Regions from separate parts of the Streptomyces sp. NPDC028928 genome, predicted to be linked through region 2. Evidence: riboswitches for the same ligand, from Rfam matches in the RefSeq annotation. Region 2 holds a riboswitch; the other holds the start of a gene.
What was found. Region 2 has a riboswitch for cobalamin ahead of nicT (Nickel transporter NicT). Riboswitches for the same ligand answer to the same signal wherever they lie in the genome.
Positions count from the first base shown of each region.

Region 1: another riboswitch for cobalamin. It lies ahead of ACZ4U1_RS39415 (cobalamin biosynthesis protein); the one in region 2 lies ahead of nicT (Nickel transporter NicT).

Region 1 is NZ_JBVHVI010000027.1:23,538-28,831, reverse strand. Features, by position in the region: gene ACZ4U1_RS39435 (class II aldolase/adducin family protein) at 78-755, opposite strand; gene ACZ4U1_RS39430 (lysozyme) at 1,274-2,056, shown strand; gene ACZ4U1_RS39425 (inorganic phosphate transporter) at 2,200-3,456, shown strand; gene ACZ4U1_RS39420 (hypothetical protein) at 3,491-3,718, shown strand; cobalamin riboswitch at 3,847-3,988, shown strand; gene ACZ4U1_RS39415 (cobalamin biosynthesis protein) at 4,101-5,045, shown strand; gene ACZ4U1_RS39410 (cobyric acid synthase) at 5,042-5,294, shown strand, end outside.
Region 2 is NZ_JBVHVI010000008.1:383,000-388,293, reverse strand. Features, by position in the region: gene ACZ4U1_RS21605 (DUF4142 domain-containing protein) at 1-227, shown strand, start outside; gene ACZ4U1_RS21600 (glycoside hydrolase family 13 protein) at 224-1,882, opposite strand; cobalamin riboswitch at 2,079-2,263, shown strand; gene nicT (Nickel transporter NicT) at 2,292-3,374, shown strand; gene ACZ4U1_RS21590 (nucleoside hydrolase) at 3,371-4,333, opposite strand; gene thrS (threonine--tRNA ligase) at 4,365-5,294, opposite strand, start outside.

The DNA of each region.
Region 1 (5,294 bases), on a different contig from region 2:
GCCGGCTCGCGCCGGCGCGGTGCAGCAGGGCGAGCGGGGTGGGCAGGGGTCGGGGCGGGTTGCTGCGGGGCAAGGGGTCACCTCCGTTGGCCGTACCCCTTCAAGCGTTCCCCGGCCTGGGCCAGTTGTGCCTCCGTAAGCAGGGACGGTGTCAGGCCCGGCACCGAGGACGCCGTCAGCCACAGCCGGCACATCCACTCCAGCTGGGCGGTGCGGTCGTAGGCCTGGTCGAGGGTGGCGCCGTGGGTGATCGTGCCGTGGTTCTGCAGCAGGCAGCCGGAGCGGCCGGCGAGGGCGCGGAGCATGTTCTCGGCCAGTTCGTCGGTGCCGTAGGTGGCGTAGGGGGCGACCCGTACGGGGCCGCCGAGGGCGCCGGCCATGTAGTGGACGAGGGGCAGCTCGGGCACGAGCGTGGAGACCGCGGTCGCGTGCACGGCGTGGGTGTGGACGACGGCACGGGCGTCGGTGGTGCGGTAGACGGCGAGGTGCATGGGCAGTTCGCTGGTCGGCACGAGCGTGCCGAGCACCTGGCGTCCGGTGAGGTCGACGCCGGTGATGTCGGCGGGGGTGAGCCGGTCGTAGGGGACGCCCGAGGGGGTGACCAGCACCAGGTCGCCGATGCGGGCGGAGACGTTGCCGGAGGTGCCGACGACCAGTCCGTCGGCGACGGTACGGCGCGCCGTCGCGACCAGTTCCGCCCAGAGCCGTGCCTCGTCCTGGTGTTCGTCTTCCGTGTGCAGCAGCGGTTCAGCCATGCGGTGATCCTGCCAGCCGGGGCTGCGGGAGCGGGTGGGGCGGCGGCTTCCGCCCGGAAACCGTGCGGCCGAACGGGCGAATTTTACGGCGAAACACCTGAAACCGCACCAAATCAGTGCGTACGGGTGATCATCGGGCTTTTCAATGGTCCCTCTTGCCCACTGGACGACCGCTGCCGCCCGCGAGGGGAGGGCGTCCGCCGTCCGCCACCCCGGAGAGACGCATGGCCCGTGAACGCACCCTCGTCCGCCGCCGCGCCGCGGTTCTCACCGCGGCCACGGCGGCCCTCGCCCTCGCGGGCCCCGCACCCGCGTCGGCCGCACCGACGGACCCCGTCGTCCCGCCATCGGCGGGATCACCGGCGCCGACGGGATCGCCGGAGGCGGCCGGGATCCTGGAGGCGGCCGGAGCGTGGGGGGCCACCGGAGCATGGGAGGCCACCGGACTGCTGAGGCCGACCGGACTCGCGGAGACGGCCGGACTCACGGAGACGGCGGGACTCACGGAGACGGCCGGGCTGTCGCAGTCGGCCGGGCAGGCGGAGACGGCCGGGCAGGCCGGGGCCGCCGGAACACCAGAGGCCGCCGCGGCGCCGGAAGCACCCCCAGCACCGGAGGCCGCCGCAGCGCCGGGAGCCGCCGGGACGCCGAAGACCGGTGCCGGGCTGCCCCGGGGGCACGACGTGTCGTCGCATCAGAAGCGGGTCGGCTGGGCGGCCGCACGGGCGAAGGGGGCGCGGTTCGTGTACGTCAAGGCGACCGAGTCCACGGACTACCGCAACCCCTACTTCTCCGGACAGTACGGCGGCGCCCGCAAGGCCGGCCTGATCCGGGGCGCGTACCACTTCGCGCGGCCGGACCGGTCCTCCGGGGCCCGGCAGGCCGCCTACTTCGTGCGGCACGGCGGGGACTGGCGGGCGGACGGCTGGACCCTGCCGCCCGCGCTGGACATCGAGTACAACCCGTACGACGCGCAGCACAAGTGCTACGGGCTGGGCCGGAAACGGATGGTCCGCTGGATCCGGTCGTTCAGCGACGAGATCAAGCGGGAGACCGGCCGCCGCCCGGTGATCTACACCACAGCCCAGTGGTGGAGGCTGTGCACCGGGAACAGCCGCGCCTTCTCCTCCTCTCACGCCCTGTGGATCGCCCGTCACGGCACCTCGCGGCCGGGCGCCCTGCCGGGCGGCTGGCGGTACTGGACGTTCTGGCAGTACGGCACCAAGGGCCGGCTGCCGGGTGACCAGAATCTCTTCAACGGCCCCCTGAGCCGGCTGCGGATCCTGGCCCGGGGCCGCTAGCCAAGGGGCGCCTGGGCCGAGAGAGCAAAGCGGAGTCTCGTACGCGCGTTACTGACACCCTCACGCCCGCCTCAGTTCATCTTCCGTTCACCCAGGTTGCCTACGTTCGTCCAGCCAATGACCTCGAACGATTGCCTGGGTAAATGGAAAGCTTCTCGCTGATCCTCGCGATAGTGGTGGTAACCGCTCTCGCGTTCGATTTCACGAACGGTTTCCACGACACCGCGAACGCGATGGCCACCACCATCTCCACAGGCGCCCTGAAGCCGAAGATCGCGGTGACCATGTCCGCCGTCCTCAACCTTGTGGGCGCCTTCCTCTCCGTGGAGGTCGCGAACACGATCTCCAAGGGTCTCGTCGACGAGACCGGCATCCGTCCCGAGGTCATCTTCGCCGCCCTGGTCGGCGCGATCCTCTGGAACCTGCTGACCTGGCTGGTGGGCCTGCCCTCCAGCTCCTCGCACGCCCTGATGGGCGGCCTGGTCGGCGCCACCGTCGCCTCCGCCGGCTTCGGCGCCGTCCACGGTGACGTCCTGGTCACCAAGGTGCTGCTCCCGGCCGTCGCCGCGCCGGTCGTGGCGGGCCTCGCCTCGCTGCTGGCCACCCGGTTCTCCTACGGCATCGGCGGCACCGCCGACGGCGAGGCCACCCGCAAGGGCTACCGCGCCGGCCAGATCGCCTCCGCCGGCCTGGTCTCCCTCGCGCACGGCACCAACGACGCCCAGAAGACGATGGGCATCATCACCCTGGCCCTCGTCGCGGGCGGCTCGATCGCCCCCGGCTCGAACCCTCCCACCTGGGTGATCCTCTCCGCCGGCCTGGCCATCGCGCTCGGCACCTACATCGGCGGCTGGCGCATCATCCGCACCATGGGCAAGGGGCTGACCGACCTGGAGCCGCGCCAGGGCTTCGCCGCGCAGACCAGCGCCGCGACCGCCATCCTGGCCTCCTCCCACCTCGGCTTCTCCCTCTCCACCACGCATGTCGTCTCCGGCTCGGTGATGGGCGCGGGCCTGGGCCGCAAGGGCGGTGTGGTCCGCTGGTCCACCGCGACCCGCATGTTCATCGCCTGGGCGCTCACCCTCCCGGCCGCCGCGCTGGTCGGCGCGGGCGCCGAGGCCGTCACCGACCTGGGTGACTGGGGCACCGCCGTCGTCGCCGTCTTCCTGGTCGCCGCGTCCGCCGCGATCTGGAAGATCTCCCGCCGCGAGGTCGTCGACCACACCAACGTGGTCGAGGAGACCACGGAGCCCGTCGGTGTCGTCACCGCCGCCATCGCCGCCGTGACCCCGCCGCCCGCGGGCACGATCACCGAGGACCTGACGGCCACCATCCCCGCCCCGGCCACCGAGCCGGCCCCCGCCGCCGCCCCGGCCACCCCGCCGGCCGCCGCGGTCTGACCCCGAGCACACGGTTACTGAAGGAAGCATCCCCATGAAGATCGACTGGGCGGCCCTCGGCTCCGTCTTCGGCGTCAGCCTCGGGGTCACCGTGGCCCTGGTGACCCTGTTCACCCTCGGCATCGCGGGCCTGAACCGGCGCGAGAAGGCCGTGGCACAGGGTGGCTCCGCCGCCCTCGCCGTCACCGGCGCCTACCTCTGCTTCGCGGCCTGCGCGGCGGCGGTGGCGTACGGCATCAACCTGATCGTGGCCAAGGCCTGACCACACCCACAGAGGCTCCCCCGCGCGTGTCGCGCGGGGGAGCCTCTGCCGTACTCCGGCAGACCCCGCACACCCCACGGTGTGGGGATCGGCACACTCTCCCCACGCAGGTCAAAGGCAAGTTGACGGCCGTTCCGGGCGCGTGGTGGACTGCCCAGGCCATGTACGGCGGCAGGAGAGGAAGCCGGTGCGAATCCGGCGCGGTCCCGCCACTGTCACCGGGGAAGAACCCCCCGGGAGCCAGGAACTCTCACCGCCGATTCACGTCGAACCAGGGCGCGGACACCCTGAGTGAGGACACATATCGCCATGCTCGGCTGCCGATCGAGGACCAGCACCAGGCCTACCGGGCCCGTTCCTGCGCCCACGGCCGGCTGAGCCGATGGGTGCCGATCGCACATACGCGTACGGCGCCGCCGCCGGCGTCCTCGGTGACCTGCTCCTCGGCGATCCCCGCCGCGGGCACCCGGTCGCCGCGTTCGGCCGGGCGGCCGGGGCCGTGGAAGGCGCGTTGTGGCACGACCACCGCGGCTGGGGCGCCCTGCACACCGCCGTGTGCGCCGGTGGCGCCGTCGCTCTCGGCGCATTCGCCGCGCGTGCCGTACGCCCCTCCCGCACCGCCTCCGTGGCGCTGACCGCCGCCGCCACCTGGGCCGTGGTCGGCGGCACCTCGCTCGCCCGCGAGGCCCGCACCATCGGACGCGCCCTCGAGGCCGGGGACGTCGAGGCCGCCCGGGCCCGGCTGCCCCATCTGTGCGGCCGGGACCCGCAGGCGCTGGACGCCGACGGTATCGCCCGGGCCGTGGTCGAGTCGGTCGCCGAGAACACCTCGGACGCCGTGGTCGGCGCCCTCGTCTGGGGTGCCGTGGCCGGGGTCCCGGGGCTCCTCGGGTTCCGGGCGGTCAACACCCTGGACGCGATGGTGGGTCACAAGTCCCCCCGTCTGCGGCGCTTCGGCTGGGCCTCCGCCCGCCTCGACGACGTCGCCGGCTGGCCGGGGGCCCGGCTGACCGCCGTGCTCGCCGCCGCGGCCGGACCGGATCCGCGGGGTGCCCTGCGCGCCTGGAAGGCCGACGCGCGCAAGCACCCGAGCCCCAACGCCGGTCCCGTGGAGGCCTCCTTCGCGGGTGCGCTCGGCGTACGCCTGGGCGGGACGCTCTCCTACGGCGGCCGTACCGAACACCGGCCCGTGCTCAACGGCGCCGCCGGACGGCCGGTCCGGGTCACCGACATCGACCGGGCCGTACGGCTCTCCCGCCGTGTCGGCCTGCTCGCCCTCGCCGGCACGCTCGCCGCACGCCGGCTCCTGAAAGGACGCGGGAAGTGAACGGTGGTCTCCTCGTCGCCGGCACCACCTCCGACGCCGGCAAGAGCGTCGTGACGGCCGGCATCTGCCGCTGGCTGGTACGCCAGGGTGTCAAGGTCGCGCCGTTCAAGGCGCAGAACATGTCGTTGAACTCGTTCGTCACGCGCGAGGGCGCGGAGATCGGGCGGGCTCAGGCGATGCAGGCGCAGGCCTGCCGGCTCGAGCCGACCGCGCTGATGAACCCGGTGCTGCTCAAGCCCGGCGGCGAGC
Region 2 (5,294 bases):
TCACGGTGATGGAGAAGACGGGTCTGGTCGACTTCGACCAGACCCTGTTCCAGCAGACCACCCCGCCCAAGCTGCCCAACTCCGACCTGACCCCGCCGCCCCCGGCCGCCGGCCAGCCGGAGGTGGTGCTCACCCCGCCGCCGACCGCCACCTCCACCCCGGTGGACATCAACGGCATCGCCGGCGGCGGGAACTCGGTCCCGGGTCCCAGTCCCTCGGCCGGCTAGGCCAGCCACACCGTGGTGTCCGGCGGCAGCACCCTTCCGTCGGGCAGCGGGGTGCTGGTCAGCAGGACCTCGCCCGGCGGCAGCGGTACCGGCGCGGTGCCGAGGTTGGTGACGTTGCGCCAGCCCTCGGTGCGGCTGAAGTCCAGTACGGCCGCCGGTGCCTGCGGGGTCCAGGACAGGGTCTCGCCCGCCAGCAGCTTGCGGCGCAGCCGCAGGGCCGTGCGGTACAGCTCCAGCGTGGAGCCCTCGGCGCCGGTCTGCGCCTCGACGGCGTAGGCCGCGAAGGACGCGGGCTGCGGCAGCCAGGAGGCCCCGGGCCCGAAGCCGTAACTGGGTCCGGTCGTCGTCCACGGCAGCGGCACCCGGCAGCCGTCGCGGCCCTTGCGGACATGGCCGGTCTGCTCCCAGATCGGGTCCTGGAGCACCTCGGCGGGCAGGTCGGCGACCTCGGGCAGGCCGAGTTCCTCACCCTGGTAGAGGTAGGCCGAGCCGGGCAGCGCCAGCATCAGCAGGGTCGCGGCCCGGGCCCGGCGCAGCCCGGCCGCCGTGTCGACCGCGGGCGCCGCGCCGTCGGCGAGCAGCCAGGCGGCCGGATCGGTGCCGGCCGGCAGCATCAGCCGGGAGGCGTGGCGTACGACGTCGTGGTTGGACAGCACCCAGGTGGCGGAGGCCCCGGCCGCCCGGGCCGTGGCCAGCGAGCCGGTGATGACGTCCCGCAGTTCCTCGGCGTCCCAGCGTGCCTCCAGGTACTCGAAGTTGAAGGCCTGGCCGAGTTCGTCGGGCCGGGCGTACAGGGCGCGGCGGGCGCCCGGCACCCAGGCCTCGGCGACGGCCATGCGCGGCGGGGTGTAGGCGTCGAAGATCTTGCGCCAGTCGCGGTAGATCTCGTGGACCTCGTCCCGGTCCCAGTACGGGTGGCTGCCCGGCGGGACCAGGGGCAGCGCGTCCTCGCCGGTCGCGCCGATGTCGCCGACGTCCCGCAGCGGCTCGGTGAGGTCCTTGGCCAGGCCGTGGGCGACGTCGACGCGGAAGCCGTCCACGCCCCGGTCGGACCAGAACCGCAGGGTGGTGCGGAAGTCGGCGCGGACCTCCTCGTTGTCCCAGTTGAGGTCGGGCTGTTCGGGGGCGAAGAGGTGGAGGTACCACTCCCCGTCGGGCACCCGCCGCCAGGCGCTGCCGCCGAACACTGACTGCCAGTCGGTGGGCGGGAGTTCGCCGTGCGCACCGCGGCCGGGCCGGAAGACGTACCGGTCCCGGGCGGCGGAGCCGGGTCCGGCGCGCAACGCCTCCTGGAACCAGGGGTGCAGGTGGGAGGTGTGGTTGGGGACGATGTCCACGACGACCTTGAGGCCGAGCCGGTGCGCCTCGGCGACCAGGGCGTCGAAGTCGTCCAGGGTGCCGAGGCGTTCGTCGACCCCGCGGGGGTCGATGACGTCGTAGCCGCCGTCGGCGAGTTCGGAGGGGTAGAAGGGGCTCAGCCACAGGGCGTCCACGCCGAGCGTGGCGAGGTGGCCCAGCCGCTGGGCGATGCCCCTGAGGTCGCCGAGGCCGTCTCCGTCGGCGTCGGCGAAACTGCGCGGATAGACCTGGTAGATGACGGCCTGGCGCCACCAGTCGGGGTTTCTGGGTGAGAGGTCCGGCGAGTGGTCTGCCATACGGGCTCCCCTGGGACGGACGACAGTACGGAATCTGTATCTGTCCACCTTGCCCGGAAAGGCAACCTTTTCGCGGGTGGTCAGGCCGTGCAGTGCCCCAACAGGCCCTGTGTCCGCGCGTCACCGGTGGCGGGGACCGCCTGTGATCTTGGATACCTGCGCGGGTGCGCAGCTATGCGGGAAACCGCGTGCCCCTCTACGGTGGGCGGGCCGTGGTGCTCGGGAAGTCGATGCAAGGTCGACGCGGCCCTCGCCACTGTGATCGGGGAGTTCCCGTTCCGTCCGGCACACCGCCGGGCCACTGGTCCTACGACCGGGAAGGCAGGGACGGCGGACGCGGCACCCGTAAGCCAGGAGACCGGCCACGGCAGCTCATGAAGTGATCCACGAGGTGCTGGAGCATGAACCGATGGCCGATGCCGCAACCTTCCGCTGGCGACGCGAGGACACCGTCAAGACGGCGGGCCTGATGGCGGTGATCGTCGCCCTGCACGTCGTGGCCTTCGGGATCCTCTACCTCCTCGTCGCCCCCCGGCACTACAAGGTCGGCACCGACGTCTTCGGTGTCGGCCTCGGCATCACCGCCTACACCCTCGGCATGCGGCACGCCTTCGACGCCGACCACATCGCCGCCATCGACAACACCACCCGCAAGCTGATGGCCGACGGCAAGCGGCCGGTGTCGGTGGGCTTCTGGTTCGCGCTCGGCCACTCCAGCGTCGTCGTCCTGCTGGCGCTGCTGATCGCGGGCGGCACCTCGCTGGCCGGCAAGGTGATGAACGAGGGCTCCACCACCCACCAGGTGCTCGGCTTCCTCGGTACGACGATCTCCGGCACGTTCCTCTACCTCATCGCCGCCCTGAACCTGGTCGCCCTGGTGGGCATCCTGAAGGTGTTCCGGGCGATGCGCGCGGGCGCGTACGACGAGCAGGAGCTGGAACAGCACCTGGACTCACGGGGCTTCATGAACCGGATCCTCGGCCGCCTCACCAGGTCCGTCTCCCGCCCCGGCCAGATGTACCCGCTGGGCTTCCTCTTCGGCCTCGGCTTCGACACGGCCACCGAGGTCACGCTGATGGTGATGGCGGGCTCCGGCGCGGCAGCCGGCCTGCCCTGGTACGCGGTGCTCTGCCTGCCCCTCCTCTTCGCGGCCGGGATGAGCCTGTTCGACACCCTGGACGGCACGTTCATGAACTTCGCCTACCAGTGGGCGTTCGCCAACCCCGTCCGCAAGGTCTTCTACAACCTCGCCATCACCGGCCTGTCCATCGCCGTCGCCTTCTTCATCGGCACCATCGAACTGGTCGGCGTCCTGCACGAGAAGTTCGCCCTGCACGACGCCGTGACCGGCTGGATCGCCGGCCTCGACCTCGACAACGTCGGCTACCTCATCGTCGGCCTGTTCGTGGTGGTGTGGGCGGCGGCGCTGACGTACTGGCGACTGGCCCGCGTGGAGGAACGCTGGTCGGCCCCCGCCACGCCCGCCGACTAGCGTTCCACCGTCTCCAGGTACAGCTTCACGTACCGGTCGACGTCGACCTCCAACGCCACGTCGACCAGCGCCCGTTCGCGGCCGCCCTCGTGGATCTCCGACTCGCCCAGCCGGGGCCGGCGGTCGACGATGGTCTGGCCGCGGGTCGGGCCGGGGGCGAGGGAGACCTCGACCGGGAGGAGGCTGGTGGTGATGCCCTGCGGGTCGGCGACCGCGCACACCGCGCCCGCGTCGCCGAGGCCGCCCGCCTCCTCGGCCTCCGGCGGCTCGCCCTGGTGGGCCGGCCGGTGGGCGAGGAGTTCACCGGCCAGGCGGGTGCCGGGCTCGCTGCTCGTCCGCAGCCGGTGCACCTCGTCACTGTCCACGATGACCTGCCGGAAGACGTCCAGGCCGTACATCGTGATCGGCACCCCGGCCGTGAGCAGGATCGCCGCGGCCTCCGGGTCGTGCCAGACGTTGAACTCCGCGACCGGCGTGGCGTTCCCGACCTCCACCGCGCCGCCCATGAACACGATCCGCTCGATGTTCCGGGTCACCTCCGGGTGGGTGCGCAGGAGCAGGGCGATGTTCGTCAGGGGCGCCGTCGGGATCAGGGTGACCGGGCGCGGGGAGGCGAGGATCTCGCGGTGCAGGAGGGTGACGGCGTCGACGTCGACCGGGGTGCGGGCGGGCGCGGGCAGGCCCAGGTCGCCCATGCCGTCGGCGCCGTGCACGGGCGCGGAGCGGGCGGGCTCCAGCAGCGGGCGCTCGGCGCCCCGGGCCACCGGGATGTCGGGGGCGCCCGCCTGCTCCAGCACGGTGAGGGTGTTGCGGACCACGCCGTCCACGTCGGTGTTCCCGGCCACGCAGGTCACCGCACGGAGGTCGAGTCCGGGGTGGCGTACGGCGAACAGCAGGGCCAGGGCGTCGTCGACGCCGGTGTCGCAGTCGATGATCACGGGGATGGGCTGACCGGTCACGGCGGACTCCTTCCGTCGACCCGACCTTAGATCAGTCCCAGAGCGCGGTGCCGCGTGCCGCCACCCGTTCGGCGATGCGCCGCAGGAGTTCACTCCCGGGCAGCGCACCGGGCCGCCGGCCGTCCCGCAGGCGTACGGCGGCCAGCCCGGCGCCGGCCTCCCGGGCACCGATCACCGCCTGGTACGGCACGAGGCGCGCCGCGCGGATCCTGGCTCCCAGGGTGCCCTCCTCGGGCCCGGCGACTTCGGCGCGCAGGCCGAGCGCGAGCGCCTCCCGGACCAGTGCCGCCGCCTGCTCCCGCTGGTCCTCACCGACCGGCAGCACGGCCAGCTGGACCGGGGCCAGCCAGGCCGGGAACGCGCCGCCGTGCGCCTCCAGGAGGTGGGCGACGGCCCGCTCGACGCTGCCGATGACGGAGCGGTGCACCATCACCGGCCGGTGCTTCGCGCCGTCGGCGCCGATGTAGTGCAGGTCGAAGCGGGCGGGCTGGTGGAAGTCGATCTGGACGGTGGACAGGGTGGACTCGCGGCCCGCCGGGTCGGCGATCTGCACGTCGATCTTCGGGCCGTAGAACGCGGCCTCGCCCTCCGCCTCCTCGTACGCCACCCCGGCCTCGGCGAGGACCTCCCGCAGCAGCTCGGTCGCCCGGCGCCACAGCTCCGGGTCGGCGACGTACTTGCCGCCCGCGCCGGGCAGCGAGAGGCGGTGGCGTACGGCCTCGATGCCGAGGTCGGCGTAGGCGCGGGCGATCAGCTCCAGGGCGGCGCGGGCCTCGGCCACCACCTGGTCCAGGGTGCAGAAGACGTGCGCGTCGTTGAGGTGGATGGCGCGGACCCGGGTCAGCCCGCCGAGCACGCCGGACAGCTCGGCACGGTGCATGGCGCCCAGCTCGGCGATGCGCAGGGGCAGTTCGCGGTAGCTGTGGGAGCGGGAGCGGTAGATCAGGGCGTGGTGGGGGCA